Regions from separate parts of the Peribacillus sp. QJM3NY_7 genome, predicted to be linked through region 2. Evidence: riboswitches for the same ligand, from Rfam matches in the RefSeq annotation. Region 2 holds a riboswitch; each other region holds the start of a gene.
What was found. Region 2 has a riboswitch for cobalamin ahead of AC0VX1_RS05155 (ribonucleoside-diphosphate reductase subunit alpha). Riboswitches for the same ligand answer to the same signal wherever they lie in the genome.
Positions count from the first base shown of each region.

Region 1 (6,047 bases), 1.3 Mb from region 2:
TGACAATATCCTGCCTATCGCGATAAGCACTTTTCACCAACCCGACAGGTGTATCCGGCGAGCGGTAGCGGAGGAGAATTTTCTGTGTTTCAACAATTTGCCGGGTCCGCCTGCCGCTGCGCGGATTATACAGTGCAATGACAAAGTCTGCCATTGCAGCTGCTTCAACCCTTTTAGCGATCAGTTCCCAAGGAGTTAAATGATCACTGAGGCTGATCGTACACGAATCGTGCATGACGGGCGCCCCAAGTAAAGACGCACATGAGTTGATTGCTGAGATGCCAGGAATGACTTCAATGCCCACTCCAGTTTCTTCTTTCCAGCCTTTTTCAATCAATACTTCATAAACCAACCCTGCCATCCCGTAAACTCCGGCATCCCCACTGGAAATCACCGCCACTTTCTTTCCCAGCTCCGCTTGTTTCACTGCTTCCTGTGCACGTGATACCTCTTCGGTCATCCCCGTACTAATGATCGTTTGATCTGTTAGCAGTCCCTGAATGAGTTCAACATAAGTTTTATAACCAATGATGTAGTCACTTTCTTGAAGGGCTTCGACGGCACGTTTGGTAATGTGTTCAAAATTCCCGGGCCCAAAGCCCACGACGAATAATTTACCGTTTGTACTCATTAAAACATCTCCTTTTACGCTTTGTTCTTTGAAATACCCGTATGAGCAGGAAAATCTGGATTAGGGGTCATTTCCCCGTCTTTGTATTGATAGATCATCTGTGGAACAAACTCACCATCATCGATATTACTGACGATCTGCCGACCGAAATCAGGCGTTTCCACTCGATACCAGTTTCCTTGGGGATAGGCAATCACAACGCAGGCATCCTTACATCTCCCGTTACAGCGTGTCCTCGTTGTATGGATTTTCAGATCCAGTCCTTTTGAAGCAATTTCATCGCGAATCGCTTGGGTTACTTCTTCCCCGCCCTTTTTCATGCAGCTGCTCCCATTACAAATCAACAGATGCGTATTTGTACCCGTCAAGTTCCAAGTAGTCATCTTCTTCCTCCTGAGTTCAGGGAAAAGGCAAAATAAAAAACCTTAACATAAGAGTCAAGGTTTTAAAAAAACTATATGAATGAGGAGCCAAAGGCAAGCATGCCAAATCCTCTCAAAATCGTCATAGTCCTTCTACCTTTCCCTCCGAAAAGTATCATGCAATTTTAAAAGCAGGTTTCCTGGCTTACGCTTCATTTTACTTTGTCCCTTCCCGGCATCATGCCAGTGGCTATCGACAATTCATCAGCGTTTACAGTAGCGGGGGCTGCATCGGATTTTCACCGATTTCCCTATTATCCCTTGCTTATTCACACAAGGGCACTTTTAAAATGAAATATTTGGTTTTATTATACATTTCAAACTAACTTAATCTATCATATAACAACTTTGTCAAAATTCAATAGTTTATTCCGACTGTTTAGAAAAGTTTAAACGTGTAAAACCAGTTACAATCCTATCCTCGCAACAAATTTCGGCCCCAAAAAAAAGATAGTGTAGCTGGAATTATTTCTTTATGGTACACTATACGAGAATTTTCTAAATAATTACATAAGTTTCATGGTGTTGAATTTCTCGGAATTCAGCTTAAAAGGGAAGCCGGTGAAAATCCGGAGCGGTCCCGCCACTGTAAAGGGAAGTTCCATTACGTTAACTTTAATCCACTGTCAAATGAGATGGGAAGGATGTAATGGGATGATGAACCAAAGCCAGGAGACCTGCCATGAAGCGTGAAACTGTTTCAGCCTACGAGGATGGGCGTGCGGATCAGGCAAAATGGCCCATGGTTGGTTCATGCTGCAAAATTCCTGTTCATTACGCACTTCTTTCCTTTGAGAGAAGTGCTTTTTAGTTTGGGCGCCGCTTTTCTTCTCAAGATTGATCAGAACAATTAAAAGTGTTGAAAGGAGAAAGAATGAAAAGAACCAATTGGAAAATTATTTATTTTGTCATTTTATTGCTTTTTGTCCCGAAACGGGCATTGGCCATGCATATCATGGAGGGCTTTTTACCCATAGAATGGGCTATATTCTGGTGGGCCGTGACGCTTCCATTTTTAATCTTGGGTTACCGGTCCATTAGGTCCAAAGTAAGGGAAAACCCAGAAACAAAAATGATACTTGGCCTATCGGGCGCATTTGTATTTATATTATCGGCCCTAAAGATTCCTTCCGTTACGGGAAGTTCTTCGCACCCTACCGGAGTTGGTTTAGGTTCCATACTATTCGGACCATTGGCCATGAGTGTGGTCGGCTCCATCGTTCTGTTATTTCAAGCTGTTTTACTGGCACACGGAGGATTGACGACATTAGGGGCCAATGCATTCTCCATGGCCGTTTGCGGACCCTTCATTGCTTACTTTGTCTTCAAGGGCGCAACTAAATTGGGATGGTCTTTTTCACTTGCCGTATTCTTGGCAGCTGCCTTTGGTGATTTGGGCACCTATGTGGTAACTTCTGTTCAACTTGCTCTTGCTTTCCCATCCGAGGTAGGAGGATTCATGGCCTCTTTCAGTAAATTTGCAGGGATTTTTGCCCTGACCCAAATTCCCTTGGCCATCAGTGAGGGGTTATTGACAGTCGTCGTAATGAATTTCTTGAAAAAATACAATCTAGGCGAATTGAAATTGCTGCGAGTTTTATCTAAGGAGGCCCGTTAAAATGAAAAAAAGTTTACTGCTGCTTTTCCTGGTTGTCATTCTTGCAACCTTACCGTTAATCACCCAACAAGGAACGGAATTTGGCGGTGCCGACGGCGAAGCTGAGGAAGCCATCACTAAGATCCATCCGGAATACAAGCCATGGTTCAACAGTATTTGGGAGCCGCCAGGTGCAGAAACCGAAAGCTTATTATTTGCGCTTCAAGCTGCAATTGGAGCCGGTTTCATTGGATACTTCATTGGCGTGATGAGACAAAGGAATAAGCAAACCAAACTAGAATTGGCCGAAAAATCGAAGCATGTTACTAATTGATAAGTATGCCTATTTCAATGGGCTAAAGGATGTACATCCGTTGGAAAAGATGGTTTTTGCACTCTCTCTTTTGCTGTTTTCGTTAACGGTAAGGGATATGGCCGTTTCGCTCATCACTTTTACGGTGATGAGCGCTTTAATCATTTTCGCGGCAAAAATCCCGCTTTCTTATTATCTTAAATTACTTCTATTACCAGGATTTTTTATACTATCAGGAACCATTACCATCCTTTTTTCTTTCACTAGTAAATTCACTTCGATTTCGAATATATGGTGGTCCTGGAAGATCGGGAATTGGCAAATATTCATCAGCGATGACAGCTTTGGTACGGTGGCCAATTTGATCACTGTCGTATTTTGCAGCATCAGCTGTTTATATTTCCTTACCTTAACTACACCCATTACCGTCATCCTATCCGTGCTGCGAAAACTTAAAGTGCCTTCGTTATTGGTCGATTTAATAGAATTGACCTATCGATTCATCTTTATTTTTTTAGATACGGCTTTGGCCATTCACCAATCACAAGCTTCACGGCTGGGGTATGGTTCGTTTAGGAAAGGCATTCGATCTCTCGGATTACTAATTTCATCATTATTTTTAGGAGTATTGCAGCGCTCTGGACAGTTGACGATGGCCATGAACGCAAGAGGCTATCAGGAGAACCTTTCCTATATCGAGGATACTTACACCTATTCCTCACGCAATTGGCTGATTGCGATTGTCATACTAGGAAGCTTAATCCTTATTAATGGATATTTGTAAATTGGAGGCAACCCAACAATGGACGAGCATATTTTTCATATAGAAGGCCTCACCCATCAATTCACAGATGGAACCTTCGCTTTAAAAGGACTTTCGCTAACGATCCAACAAGGTAAAAAAATTGCATTATTAGGCAATAATGGTGCTGGCAAATCGACTTTATTCCTCCATTTAAATGGTCTATTACAACCTACTGCAGGAAAAATCAGATTTAAGGGCAAGAAAATGAAATATGACCGGAAAGCATTATTATCATTACGAAAGCAAGTCGGTATCGTTTTTCAAGATCCCGACTCTCAGCTCTTTTCCGCTAATGTACAACAGGATATATCGTTTGGACCAATGAATTTAGGATGGGATAGAATTACAGTCCAGGAGAAAGTAAATTGGGCAATGGCTGAAACGGAAGTAACCGAACTAAAAGATAGACCTACCCATTTTTTGAGCCTTGGGCAAAAAAAACGGGTCGCCATCGCAGGGGTACTTGCCATGGAGCCCGATGTCTGGCTCCTGGACGAGCCTACCGCTGGATTGGATCCTTATTTCTCAAGACAGATCATGAATCTGCTGGATAGTATCCACCACCCTGACAAAACGATAATCCTCTCAACTCATGATGTTAATTTTGCTTACCAATGGGCTGATGAAATCGTGGTCATGAACGATGGTAAGGTCATATACCAAGGTGACCCTGTTTCCGTTTTCCATGATGAAGACGTTTTGCTGCAGGCACATCTGGAGAAACCGTGGGTTTTTGAAATGTTTCAAGCCCTTCTTCAATCAAGGAATCTTGCAGAAAGGGATCTTTTCCCAAGAACGAAGGAAGAATTGCTTCAAAACTTGGAAACAGAAAAAATTTATTAATTAAGATCCCCTAGCATCTGTTTCACCTTTCCAGAAGCTAGGGGACCCGTTATATCTTTAAAATATTCAGCGATAATCCTTGTTCAAAAGCAAAAACCTCAGTATTACTTTTCTTCCTTTTCTTTTTTAATCTCAATATCCCTTCCGTTTACATCATCAATGACTGCCTTTATCTCGCCTTCCGCATAAGTATCCGAGACTTGTTCGTGGGTTTGAGCCAGTCCAGAAGATAAAGGATCTTCCCGTTTATAATCGCTGACATCATATATTCTCCCGGCAACTTCTGAAGATTCATTTTTTGATTGCTTCCTATCCATTTTTTTCACTCCTAGTTTTTAAATTATCATTGCAGTATTAAAGACAAAGGTATTTTGTGTAAAAAACGAAGCAATATTCAATAATGATGAAAAAAGGAGGGAAAAGACGAAAAAAGCTTACAAGTAAAATCCCCATTCAAGGACTTACTTGTAAGCTTAATGAGAACTTAGGCTTCCTTCTTCACATCCACATTATCGGATGGGTCACCCCAACATTCCACATTCTTCAAACCTTTAATATTGTTAACATGGAAAACTGGATTTTTCCCACTTTTCTTTTGCTTTTGATAATCAGCCAGTGCAGCAAAAGCAATTTTCCCTAGTAATGCTATGGCAATCAGGTTGATAATGGCCATAAGGGCCATAAGCAAGTCAGCCAGTCCCCAAACAAAATCCAGTGAGGCAAGCGAACCGAATATCACCATTCCTACGACTGCGACACGATAGACATTCAGCCAAACCTTATTTTCATTGATGAAGCCGATGTTCGACTCTCCATAATAATAGTTGCCCACAATAGAGCTAAAGGCGAATAGCAGGACGATAATGGCAAGGAAAATACCTGCCCAAGATCCCAATGCCGTTCCGAGGGCATTTTGGGTAAGGACGATTCCATCCGTTTCCTTCGATGTATAAAGACCGGAAAACAAAATGATGAAGGCTGTCGAGCTGCAAATGATGAGCGTATCGACAAAAACACCTAGAGACTGAATGAGCCCTTGTTTGACGGGATGACTGACATCAGCCGTCGCACCAGCATTTGGTGCACTACCCATCCCGGCTTCATTTGAAAATAGGCCGCGCTTGATTCCCTGCATCATGGCAGCTCCCAGTACTCCGCCAGCCACTTCTTTTATTCCATCGAATGCACTTTCAAAGATCAAAGCAAAAACACCAGGTAACTCGGTAATGTTCATGATGATGATAATCAACGCCACTATCACATAGGCTCCTGCCATGATCGGAACGATGACTTCAGATACCTTTGCAACCATTTTGATCCCGCCAAAAATGATGACAGCCGTGACCATAGCCAAGATGAGAGCCGTAACCCACTTTTCAATCCCAAACGATTCGTTGAATGCGCTCGTAATCGTATTGGATTGTACCGAGTTGAAG
Region 1 is NZ_CM149663.1:2,375,791-2,381,837, reverse strand. Features, by position in the region: gene cobJ (precorrin-3B C(17)-methyltransferase) at 1-631, opposite strand, end outside; gene AC0VX1_RS11355 ((2Fe-2S) ferredoxin domain-containing protein) at 646-1,014, opposite strand; cobalamin riboswitch at 1,167-1,355, opposite strand; cobalamin riboswitch at 1,557-1,752, shown strand; gene AC0VX1_RS11350 (hypothetical protein) at 1,736-1,864, shown strand; gene AC0VX1_RS11345 (energy-coupling factor ABC transporter permease) at 1,928-2,671, shown strand; gene AC0VX1_RS11340 (energy-coupling factor ABC transporter substrate-binding protein) at 2,673-2,984, shown strand; gene cbiQ (cobalt ECF transporter T component CbiQ) at 2,971-3,747, shown strand; gene AC0VX1_RS11330 (energy-coupling factor ABC transporter ATP-binding protein) at 3,766-4,611, shown strand; gene AC0VX1_RS11325 (YozQ family protein) at 4,716-4,928, opposite strand; gene AC0VX1_RS11320 (alanine/glycine:cation symporter family protein) at 5,096-6,047, opposite strand, start outside.
Region 1: it holds a riboswitch for cobalamin, as region 2 does, so the genes downstream of both, AC0VX1_RS11355 ((2Fe-2S) ferredoxin domain-containing protein) here and AC0VX1_RS05155 (ribonucleoside-diphosphate reductase subunit alpha) in region 2, are expected to answer to the same signal.

Region 2 (6,047 bases):
GGGCAAGTCTGATTCTTGATACATCTGTTCTATCTTCAATGTCACCAATAACTGGCTTTTGGCAAATAACATATCCCGGAAATGATCGACCGCCCCACAAAAATGATTATAATTGGTTTCGCCAGTGCCGAAGACTCCCGTTTTCAGGCGAGCAATAGGCAACTGTTCCAGTTCTTTATAAAAGGCTGCTGATTTAGCGGGAAGCTCCCCATTGCCCCATGTATAGGTGCCGACGATCAAGGCATCGTAATCCGGCAATGTACGTAAATCGAATTCATTCATTCGATATAGGAAAGCCTCAGGTAAAAGGGCAGCGAGGGCTTCGGCAAGCGCTTTTGTATTGCCGCCGGCAGAATGATAGACAATGGCGATTTTACAGCTCATCGAACCCATTGCTGGCATTTACTTGACTGTAAGTCCTTGACTTCTGTTCGAAGAAATCGGTTTTGGTAAGGCCGATGGATTCATCATCGAACGTTTTGATCCAAGGCATCGGGTTTTCACTATACTCTTTATACAAGTTTTCAAGGCCTAGCATGCGAAGCCGTTTGTTGGCGATATATTCGATGTATTCGTTGAACTCTTCCAAATCGAGATCGGCTTTGGTTTGGATATCTTCAAGCATATATTCAGACCATTCCTTTTCGAGTTCGACGGCTTTTTCAATCGTTTTATAGATGAATTTCGTGTTTTCTTCATTATTTAACTCTGGATATTCATACATCAAGATTTGAACGAGCATGCCAATGAAATCGAAATGGACCATTTCATCGCGATGGATATAGGATATCATCGTAGCCGAGCCGGTCATAAGGTTCTGGCGTCCTAAATTATAATAGAAGGCGAAAGCCAGGTAGAAATAAATCCCTTCGAGGTTCGTTGAATGGATCAGTGCCTCGAATAAATGCTGAGGGCTTGGATCATCCACGAACTTTTGATAGGCATCTACGATCGGTTGATTACGCTTAATCACTTCCGGATGTTCTTTAATGCGGTCGAAAAGCTGTTTTTGCTTGCCTACCGGTATCAGGGAAGCAAGGATATAGGAATAGGATTCATTATGGATGGATTCCTGCTGGGCCATGTTTGCCAGGATAGCTTTTGCCGCAGGATCCTTTATATACCGAAGGATTTCTACTAAAGTAGGCGTTTGTAGACTGTCCATTCCAGCAATCATCGTAAGGATATCAAGAAAAGCGTCCTGGATATCTTCGTCCAATTCTCCCCACTGCTTTTTATCCTGAATCATGTTCACGCTCGAAGGCTTCCAAAAGTTATTGATGAGCTGTGTATAGGTATCATAGAATTTCTCATACTGAATATCGTTCCAAAGGAGAAAGCCTGAAGCTTCTCCTTTGAAAACACCGGTTGCCTTTGTTGGATGCGTTGGTTCCAGCATCCGGATCTTTTTTATATGATTGGTCATTCGTGAAAACTCCTTTAAGAATAGATTACTAAGGGTTTGATCGTCGTTAACTAGAACAGCTTTCGCAGGCATTGTCATATTCGGAAGAAGTCGAACGAACATAATACGTTGATTTCAACCCAGATTCCCACGCCGTTAAATGGATATCCAATAGGACCTTCGCTTTGATTGTGTTGTGTACATACAGATTAAAGCTGATTGCTTGGTCAATATGGCGTTGGCGGGCTGCATTTTGCCTGATGCTTTCCAGTTGATCCAAATTGAATCGCGTCTTTTTATAATATTCATACGTATTTGGCGTCAAGCCTGGTGCGGTCACCTTGAATTTGAAGTTTTTCTTTTCTTCGTAAAATTCAATTTCATACAAAGGATCGATTCCATCCGTGGAATTACCGATTTTGGCTGTCGATGAATTGGGGGCAATCGCCATTAAATAGCCATTACGGGTTCCGTGCTCCTGCACGTCTGCTTTTAAATCCAGCCATTTTTGATCTGTATAGTCACGAAGCTCGAAATATTCCCCTGTATGCCAATCCGATCCTTCGAAATATGGGTATGATCCTTTTTCCTTGGCCAACTCGTTGGATGCTTTGATTGTTAAGTAAGCGATCTTTTCGTATAAAGCATCGGCATAGTGAACAGCCTCATCCGATTCCCAATAAATATTCTGAGTGGCAAGTAAATGATGCCATCCAAACGTTCCTAAACCAATTGCCCGGTACCGTTTGTTCGAGATGGATGCTTGTTTGACAGGAAGATTATTCACATCAATGACATTGTCCAGCATACGGATCTGAATGGGAATCAATCTTTCCAGAACATCGCTGCCCACCGCTCGGGGCAAGTTAATGGATGAAAGGTTGCAGACAACGAAATCGCCGCTTTTACGAACCACAACAACATCTCCATCTTCTGTTTCATATTCATCCGTGATCGTCGAAGGGCTTAGGTTTTGGGCAATTTCCGTGCAAAGGTTAGAACAATAAATCATACCTTTATGTTTATTCGGATTCTTCCGATTCACTTCATCGCGGTAGAACATATACGGTACGCCTTCTTCTAATTGAGAAATCATGATGCTTTTCATGATGTCCATCGCATTGATTTTTTCAAAGCTATAGTTTGGAAGCGTGCCATTTTCTGCGGCCTCGACAGCAAGTTCATAATGATTCCTGAAGCTTCCTTCGCCTTTCTTTTCGTCATAAAGATCTTCAAGTGAAAATCCAAGGGTTTGCTTAACGGTATGTGGATCGAAAAGATACCATTCTTTTCTGTCGCGTACAGCCTCCATGAATAAATCCGGTATGCATACACCTGTAAAAATATCATGTGCTTTTAATCGGTCATCCCCGTTTTGAGTCTTCAAATCGAGGAAGCTCATGATATCTTTATGCCAGGCATCCAAGTAAATCGCGATGGCACCTTTACGTTGCCCCAATTGATCGACACTTACAGCTGTCTGGTTGAATAGTCGAATCCAGGGCGTCGTGCCGGAACTGTTTCCAGAGAAACCGCGGATATCGGAACCAAGCGAGCGAACCTTACCGACGTAAAGACCAACACCGCCGCCGAATTTAGATACTTTTGCCGCATCGTAGTTTGATAGGTAAATTCCGTCGATGGAATCTTCAATTGCGTCGATAAAGCAGGAGCTTAACTGTCCATGTGTTTTACCTGCATTGGAGAGTGTAGGAGTCGCAACGGTCATATAAAGGTTGGACATGGCCCAGTATGCTTCTTTTATCAGTTGCAGGCGGTGCTCCGTTTTTTCCATTCGCATGATTTCCATCGCGATGATCATGAAACGTTCTTGCGGCAGTTCGAAGACCTTGTCCTTTTTTGGGCGGGCCAGATAACGGTCATTCAATAAGTAGATGCCTATGTAAGAGAATAATTTATCTTTTTCCGGGTCGATCACCGATCCCAATTCCTCAATTTCCGCTTTTGTATATGAAGATAGCAGTTCTGGTTTATAAATGGGATAACGCTGACCTTCCGATAGCTGGGAGAGTTCTGTGATCAGCTCATAGAACGGGCCATAACTCTTGCCTTCATAACCTCGATTGGCTTGTGCATCCCTATACATTGTATTCAACAGTTCTGCTGCAGCAACGAATGTCCAATCCGGGGCATCGATATCCACGCCTTCAAGAGCGAGCTGAATCAGTTTTTTTGAAGCCTGTTCTTCGGTTGAGTCACTTTTGCGATCAAGCCATTTTGTAAAACGCTTTTTGAACTTTTCCATATCGAGACGGCCTTCGAATTCCTTCGATAACATCTCAAGCTGGATGGATTTCGCTTCTGTGTCATTTTCACTTATGGTAGAGTTATATGTTTGAGTCATTAATAATCCTCCTTGTTAACTTCCGCTAAAATAAAAAAACCGCCCAAAGAATTGAGCGGATCAAACGATAGAATAAAAGAGGCATGAAAAAATAGCCGTTATACTATCGTTTCATCATCTCAATCCCCGAAGAATAAGAAACGTGAAAAATTCAAGGCAGGTCTCCTGACTCATGATCATCCTACTTTGAGTCCTTCCCGTATAGAGAGCTATACAGTGGTTTTCTCATTTCGTCACATTTACAGTTGCGGGGACAGTTCCGGGTTTACACCGGATTCCCTTTTCAGCCATCACTGGCACCTTGGATAATAAAAATTCTATATATAGTTATTGGAATTGTTTATGTAATCAATATCTAGTATTTCTGCTTATATTATCGTAAGCCATATACGATGATAATTCAACTAATATATTTGAAAAAAACCAACCCTTATCTATTGACAAAGTGATGGAAGAGGGTGGGGGAATGAAAGATTTTATGGGGGAATGGATAAATCAAGCGCTGATTTTACGGGATTTTGTGTTAAAATAAAGTGTCTAGTAAAGGTGGCTCTCCGTTATTGCACTGAGGGGATTCGCGGAAAAATATTTATGAAAAAGGGGATAAAATCTTGGAAAAAGTATTAGTTTTTGGACATAAAAACCCGGATACAGACACAATCTGTTCAGCAATCGCTTATGCAGATCTTAAAAAACAGCTAGGTATCAACGCTGAACCAGTTCGTCTGGGTGAAGTGAATGGTGAAACTCAATATGCATTGGACCAATTCAAATTCGATGCTCCCCGTCTTGTGGAAAAAGTTGCAGGGGAAGCTGATGGCGTAATCCTGGTCGATCATAACGAACGCCAGCAAAGCGCTGAAGATATTGACCAAGTCCGTGTGTTGGAAGTTATCGACCATCACCGTATCGCTAACTTTGAAACAAGCGATCCATTATATTACCGTGCGGAACCAGTTGGCTGTACGGCAACCATCTTAAATAAAATTTATAAAGAAAACGGCATTGAAGTCCCTAAAGCAATCGCAGGTCTTATGCTGTCTGCCATCATTTCCGATTCTTTATTGTTCAAATCGCCGACTTGCACAGAGCAGGACGTTGCAGCAGCAATGGAACTCGCTGCCATTGCTGGTGTCGACGCTGAAAAATATGGCTTGGAAATGTTGAAAGCGGGAGCTGACTTAAGCGACAAAACGATTGCCCAGCTCATCACTCTTGATGCCAAGGAATTCTCCATGGGAATGGCTAAGGTGGAAATAGCACAGGTCAATGCCGTTGATCCGAACGAAGTCCTTGCTAAGCAAGCAGAATTGGAAGCAGCGATTGAAGCGGTCATCGCAGTGAAGGAATTGGACTTGTTCCTATTCGTCGTTACGGATATCCTGACTAATGATTCCGTTGCCTTGGCCCTTGGTAAAGCGGCATATGCGGTTGAAAAGGCATATGACGTTTCATTAAACAATAACATCGCCGTCTTGGAAGGCGTTGTATCGCGTAAAAAACAAATCGTTCCGGTCTTAACCGACGTATTCAGCAAATAATTCAGGAAAAGGGTTGCTCATTAAAACTTGGGCAGCCTTTTTTTGTACATTCAAAAAAAGACTCAACCATCCCATTTAGGGTGTTTGAGTCTTTTTTCTTAATTTAAAGATTCCTTTTCTTTTTCATAGGCGATGACAATCAATTCTTTATTGGCTTCCTCGCCAAGTTTGCTTTCAAAGCTTTTCAGTTCATTCAATAAATCCGGTGACAGATTTGCTGCCGTATAATCCTGCTCGGGTGTCATGCTTTTCGCTCCTTTCAAAAGGAAATGATTCATGTTATCTATTTTGTCGGTTTGAAAAGTTTCTATTCAGCAGAATTTTACTTCTTTAAGATATTTTACTTTCTGAGGTGGCGAGTTTTTCAAGCAATGTCGAACTTTCTTCATCGAGTCCTTGGACTTGGACAGGTATTCCCAAGAGCTGATATTTAAGAATAACCGTATCGACAGCACCGACTGCTGAAGCATCCCAGATCTTGGAATGGGAGAAGTCAATGACGATTGCATCGGCTTTTTCCTTGAAGTCGAACTTTGAAACAAAGTCCTGGACAGAAGCGAAAAATATTTGTCCGCTGATACGATAAGTGATTTTCTTAGCCTGGATGTCTGCCGATTTCTCTACTGCCACTTTAGAAATTTTAGCCGAGAAGAAAATCATGCTCAAAAGCACTCCGGCAAATACGCCTTTTGATAAGTCATGTGTATAAAGGACAATGAGGACCGTCACAATCATC
Region 2 is NZ_CM149663.1:1,083,317-1,089,363, forward strand. Features, by position in the region: gene AC0VX1_RS05145 (flavodoxin domain-containing protein) at 1-402, opposite strand, end outside; gene AC0VX1_RS05150 (ribonucleotide-diphosphate reductase subunit beta) at 374-1,426, opposite strand; gene AC0VX1_RS05155 (ribonucleoside-diphosphate reductase subunit alpha) at 1,473-3,770, opposite strand; cobalamin riboswitch at 3,909-4,089, opposite strand; gene AC0VX1_RS05160 (manganese-dependent inorganic pyrophosphatase) at 4,382-5,311, shown strand; gene AC0VX1_RS05165 (hypothetical protein) at 5,410-5,556, opposite strand; gene AC0VX1_RS05170 (SulP family inorganic anion transporter) at 5,642-6,047, opposite strand, start outside.

Region 3 (6,047 bases), 300 kb from region 2:
AGGGATCAGCTATGTACCAAGCATGATTTTTACGAACGGTTACAGTTCAGGCGAAATTGGCATGGCGCTTTTACAGCAGTTAATTTGGTGCATCATTCTCATAATACCGATTCAGCTTTTATGGATAGTCGCAAAAAAACAGCTGATTATTCAAGGAGGTTGACGGGATGTTTTATGTATCGATGTTTTTTCAATATGTGAGTCAATATATGAAGACAAGACTGCAATATAGAGCCGATTTCTTCATGGAAATCCTATCAGATCTGCTGAATCAGGTCGTGAATCTGGTATTTATCTTGGTCGTTTTCGGACATACGCAATTTTTAAGCGGCTGGAGCCGTGAAGAAATCATATTCATTTATGGATTCTTCCTTATCCCTTTCGCCCTTTTTTCGGCCTTTTTCAACATCTGGGATTTTAATGACCGCTATATCGTCAAAGGTGAAATGGACCGGATATTAACAAGACCGATACATAGCCTGTTTCAAGTCATTTTAGAAAGAATCGAGCTTGAAGCGTTATTTGGTGTTGTGACCGGTTTGATCATTATATTCTATTCGGCGATTTCATTGGATCTTCAGCTTGCGTGGTATGACCCGATTCTTTTCATCATTTTTGCAATAGGCGGGGCACTTGCCTATGCAGCCATATTCGTTGCGATAGCAAGCATTGGGTTCTGGTCGGATGCGAAAACATCCATCATGCCAATGATGTACAATATCGGGAACTACGGGCGCTATCCTGTTGATATTTATAATAAGGTCATCCGTTTTGTCCTTACATGGGTGCTGCCATTCGCGTTTGTCGGTGTCTATCCGGCATCTTATTTCCTAAGAAAAGAAGAGTGGTATGCATATGCATTTGCCACACCTGTCATTGGAGTTGCCTTTTTCGTGATATCCGTTTTCATATGGAATCAGGGAGTGAAGAGGTACCGCGGGGCAGGGAACTGAAAGAACCCCTTCAACAGCATTCATGTTGAAGGGGTTTTTGTTTAGTTCCGTTTTTTCTTTCTTTGGATATATCTTGCTTGGGCTTGAACATATAGCTGTTTTTCCTCTTCCGTCTCCGGAATGACCTGAGGTACGTTTGTCGGCTTACCGTCTTCATCAATGGCAAGCATCGTTAAAAAAGCGCGTGCCGTAAGCTGTTTTTCCCCTGTTAATAGGTTCTCTCGCTCCACTTTCACGTATACCTCCATTGATGTGCGATGAGCACAGGTGACATAAGCTTCAAGGTTGATCGCGTCCCCTGTTTTGATGGGGGCCAAAAAATCAAAAGAGTCGCTTGAAGCAGTCACAACGGGTTTTCGACAATGTCGCATAGCGGAAATGCAAGCTATTTTATCAACATAGGCCATTACTTTTCCGCCAAAGATGGTATTATGATGATTTGTATCCGGTGGAAAAACAAGGTCGGTTAAAAAAGTCCGTGACTGCTGTGTTGGATGGGCAGCGTTCTTTTCAATCATTTGCCTGGTTTACTAAAAGGTTTTTACGGACGACTTTTGCTGCTTCGACCATGTTTTTCAGGGAAGCGACGGTTTCCGGGATACCCCTTGTTTTCAGGCCGCAGTCGGGATTGATCCAAAACTGGTCTTTATCCAATACCTTGATGCCCCGTTCAATCATATCGACCATTTCTTCCACTGCCGGCACACGCGGGCTGTGAATATCATACACCCCCAGGCCAATGCCTTTTTCATATGTTTTTTCCTCGAATGCGGAAGCGAGCTCCCCATGACTGCGGGATGTTTCGATGGAAATTACATCGGCATCGAGGGAGGAGATGACATCCATGAAACTGTTGAAGTCGCAATAGCACATATGCGTGTGAATTTGGGTTGTATCCTCCACGCTAGATGTGGATATCAAGAATGAATTCACTGCCCAGTTCAAATACTCGTCGCGATCGCTTTTTTTCAATGGCAGACCTTCTCTAAGTGCAGGCTCATCAACCTGAATCATTTTAATTCCAGCAGATTCCAAGGCAATGACTTCTTTTTCTAAAGCGAGCGCCAGCTGATAGCAAACATTCTCCCTGGAAATATCATCACGGACGAAAGACCAGTTCAAAATCGTAACAGGACCTGTCAGCATTCCCTTCACCGTCTTCTTCGTCAGTGATTGTGCGTATACACTTTCCTTGACTGTCATCGGTTCGATGAAATGGATGTCGCCGTAGATGACTGGCGGTTTCACGCAGCGGGATCCATAGGACTGTACCCAACCCTTTTCTAAAAAGACGAATCCGCCTAATTTATGACCGAAGTATTCAACCATATCCGTCCGTTCGAATTCCCCATGAACGAGAACATCCAAACCGATTTCTTCTTGGATTTCGATCCACCTGCCGATTTCTTCGTTAACGAATGTTTCATATTGCTTGGCTGTCCATTCTCCTCTATTGAATTTCCCGCGTGCTTGTTTAACTTCAAATGTCTGCGGAAAGCTGCCGATCGTAGTCGAAGGGAGAAAAGGCAATTTGAAGAATTCCTGTTGTTTTTGGTAACGGTCTTTAAATGGAAGCTGACGGCCGGCGGTCCTGTTTTTAACCTTTTCGACATTGGATTGTACAGACCCGTGATTTCGGACATTTGAATTGGCTAACGTTTGAATCGTAAATTTATTGGCATCGACTTTTTCGGCGATTGCTTCAATGCCTTGATTATTCCCTTTGACCAAAAGTGTGATTTCCTCAAGTTTCTCATCAGCGAAAGCAAGGGCCTCTTTCACTTCTTTTGAAAGGGCGGTTTCATTACGAACGGTCACCGGGACATGAAGCAGGGAACAAGAGGGCTGTAGCCAGATTTGGTCCTCGGCTACCTGTTTCTTAAGTGTCTCGATCAATTCGATTTTTTTGGATAAATCAGATAGCCAAATGTTTTTTCCGTCAATCACACCCGCTGCAAGCACTTTGTCCTTCGGGAAACCGAATGCCTCAAGATTACTTAAATTCCTCCCTTTATCATGTACAAAATCAAGACCGATCCCTTGGACTTGTAATTCGATGACTTCTTGGTAATGTTCCACGGCATCAAAGTATGTTTGTAGCATGATGTTCAGGTTTGGTGCTGCTTCATTCAGTTTTTCATAGAGGTAAGTAACGGTTTGCATATCATCTTTGGAAATGGATGAAACAAGGGAAGGCTCGTCCATTTGAACCCACTTCACGCCTTCTTGCTCCAACTCCCGCAGGATTTGCGTGTATAGGGGAAGCAGTCTCAGGATGATGCCAGGGATCTCTTGTTTATTGAAGCCTTTTGAAAGAGAGAGGAAAGTATAAGGTCCGATCAAAACGGGCTTCGTTTCGATCCCTAGCTTTTCCTTGGCTTCCCGATATGCTGTAAGTGGTTTATTTTCTGTTAAAGTAAGCTGTGCCAGTTTTAATTCAGGGACAATATAGTGATAGTTCGTATTGAACCATTTCGTCATTTCGGAAGCGACTTCATCATTGTTTCCGCGGGCCATTGAATAATAAACGGAAAGGGGGACTCTTCCTCCTTCATAAGCTGAATAACGTTCAGGAACAAGACCGAACATGACGGACATATCCAGCATTTGATCATAGAAAGTGAAGTCGTTGACAGGGATGATATCAATGCCCCGTTGCTTCTGTTTTTGTAAGTTGCCTAAACGGATTGCCTTTAGTTGTGCCGTAAATTCCGCTTCATCGATTTTACCTGACCAGTATGCTTCCAATGTACGTTTCCATTCACGATCTTCCCCGATTCGAGGGTAACCCAAACTGCTGCTCTTCAAAATTCCCATCCTCCTACATTCAATTGATCGAACAAAAAAAAGCATTCCTAACCGTCAAAAAAGAAAGTTAGAAATGCTTAAAATAAAGAGGCATGCAAAATGCCGCTTACAATTATAAGGTCCCTAACACCTCCCTATCTCCCGTAGGTTAAAACAGTGTTGTCGAAATAGGCAGGTCTCCTGACTTAGGGAATATCATTAGCGACTGGCCTTCCCGATCCGTTGATCAGTGGCATATTGATTGACGCTAACATTCCCATTACAGTGGCGGGACCGTGCCGGAATTACACCGGACTTCCCTTTTAATCCTAATGAAAATTAGGAACCTATTTCCACATATGAAATTTTGCAAAACCTGCCTTGTTAACTGTTCGCAGGTCAAAGATTTATAAAATAAAAACTATTATAAAAATTTAGACAATCTTAACATATCCGACCAAAAGGGTCAACATGGAAAAAAGATTAGGGAAAGTTTCCGTTTAATACGTTTGTCGGTGATAAGGCTGATTCCTAAAAAGAATATATTGTTTGGACAGGGAGTATGTATAGAGGGAGTGGCGTTTTGAAATGGGGCGTGGGGGATGACTTTCTACATCTTGATTGCAGGGATCATTTTTTGCATGGTGATGAGCATTCGTACGTTATTTCTTGTTGAGTCGGGAGGAAAGAAGTTTTCTCTTGAGGATATGCTGTGGCTTGGCAATTTATATGCGACGATATTAGTTGGATTTGCACTGATATATTTATTATACGAGCTTCAGAATCATTCGGTGATTCTTGATATGGGCAATCGGTTGGATGGGACTTTCTATGAACAATTGAAAACTTCTTTTTATTTTAGTGCGATGACGATGTTTTCTGTAGGATATGGAGATATAGCCCCGATTGGCATGGGCAGGATGATAGCTACCATTCAGGCCTTCATTGGGTATACACTGCCGGCAGCGTTCGTGATTCGTACGGTGATCGATCTGGAGCAGAAAGATAGGAAGGATAAATGAAAGTTGTGTTTCTTTCGATTATTGGGTACTCTTACCATAATGAAAGAAATGGAGGGTTCAATATGACTGTTAAAATTGGCGAAAAAGCACCTGATTTCAAACTCCCTGCAAACAATGGTGAAATGGTTTCCCTATCGGATTTTAAGGGGAAAAACATTGTATTATATTTTTACCCAAAAGACATGACGCCAGGTTGCACGACGGAGGCCTGTGATTTCCGGGACCATAATGAGCAATTCGAGGAATTGAACGCGGTCATCCTCGGTATCAGCCCAGATCCAGCGGCACGTCATGAAAAATTCATCGAAAAACATGGATTGCCTTTTCTGCTGCTGGCTGACGAAAATCATGAAGCGGCTAAAATCTTTGATGTTTGGCAATTGAAAAAGAACTTCGGCAAGGAGTATATGGGCATTGAACGTTCAACTTTCCTGATTGATAAGGCTGGAAATGTAGTCAAAGAATGGCGTAAAGTAAAGGTTAAAGGCCACGTCGAAGAAGCGCTTGAAACTCTTCGCGAACTCGAAAAATAAGGGATAGGCAGATGAAGGATGAGAGGATAACGAAGCTTGCAGCCAGGCTGGTTCATCATTCGATACAATTACAGCCTAAAGAGAGAATCCTCATACGGGGGCATATCAACACGAAACCATTATTGAAAGAGTTGATTGATGAAATATACAGAGTTGGTGCTTATCCATATGTGGAACTCGAGGACGATGAGATAAGCCGCCACCTGTTACTAGGGAATGTGAAGGAGCAGCTTGATACAGCTTCACAATGGGCCTTGAAGAAATACACGGATATCGATGCGGTCATCATCATCACTGGGGAAGAAAACAATGCGGAAATGACTGATGTTCCCATCGAGAGGCACCGTCTCCAAGGGGAGGCCATGAATTCCCCTACACTTTTTTATGTAAACAACCGACGTTGGGTCTTACTTAATTATCCCACCAAGGCAGCAGCGCAAAAAGCCGGCATGACCTTCAATAAATACGAAGACTTTCTTTTGAACGTATGCACAATGGATTACGGGAAAATGGAGGCGGCTTTGAAGCCGTTAAAACATTTGATGCAACGTACTGACAAAGTCAGGATCGTTTCACCAAGGACAGATTTGACCTTTTCCATCAAAGGTATGCCGGCCGTCATATGTGCCGGAAAAAAGAATTTACCGGATGGGGAAGTATTTACGGCACCCATAAAAGATAGTCTCAATGGAAGGATATCCTTCAACACACCCACAACCTATGAAGGAATTACCTTTAGTGATATAGAATTA
Region 3 is NZ_CM149663.1:784,346-790,392, forward strand. Features, by position in the region: gene AC0VX1_RS03685 (ABC transporter permease) at 1-163, shown strand, start outside; gene AC0VX1_RS03690 (ABC transporter permease) at 168-953, shown strand; gene AC0VX1_RS03695 (acyl-CoA thioesterase) at 995-1,471, opposite strand; gene metE (5-methyltetrahydropteroyltriglutamate--homocysteine S-methyltransferase) at 1,464-3,770, opposite strand; cobalamin riboswitch at 3,915-4,106, opposite strand; gene AC0VX1_RS03705 (potassium channel family protein) at 4,343-4,762, shown strand; gene bcp (thioredoxin-dependent thiol peroxidase) at 4,825-5,295, shown strand; gene AC0VX1_RS03715 (aminopeptidase) at 5,307-6,047, shown strand, end outside.
Region 3: it holds a riboswitch for cobalamin, as region 2 does, so the genes downstream of both, metE (5-methyltetrahydropteroyltriglutamate--homocysteine S-methyltransferase) here and AC0VX1_RS05155 (ribonucleoside-diphosphate reductase subunit alpha) in region 2, are expected to answer to the same signal.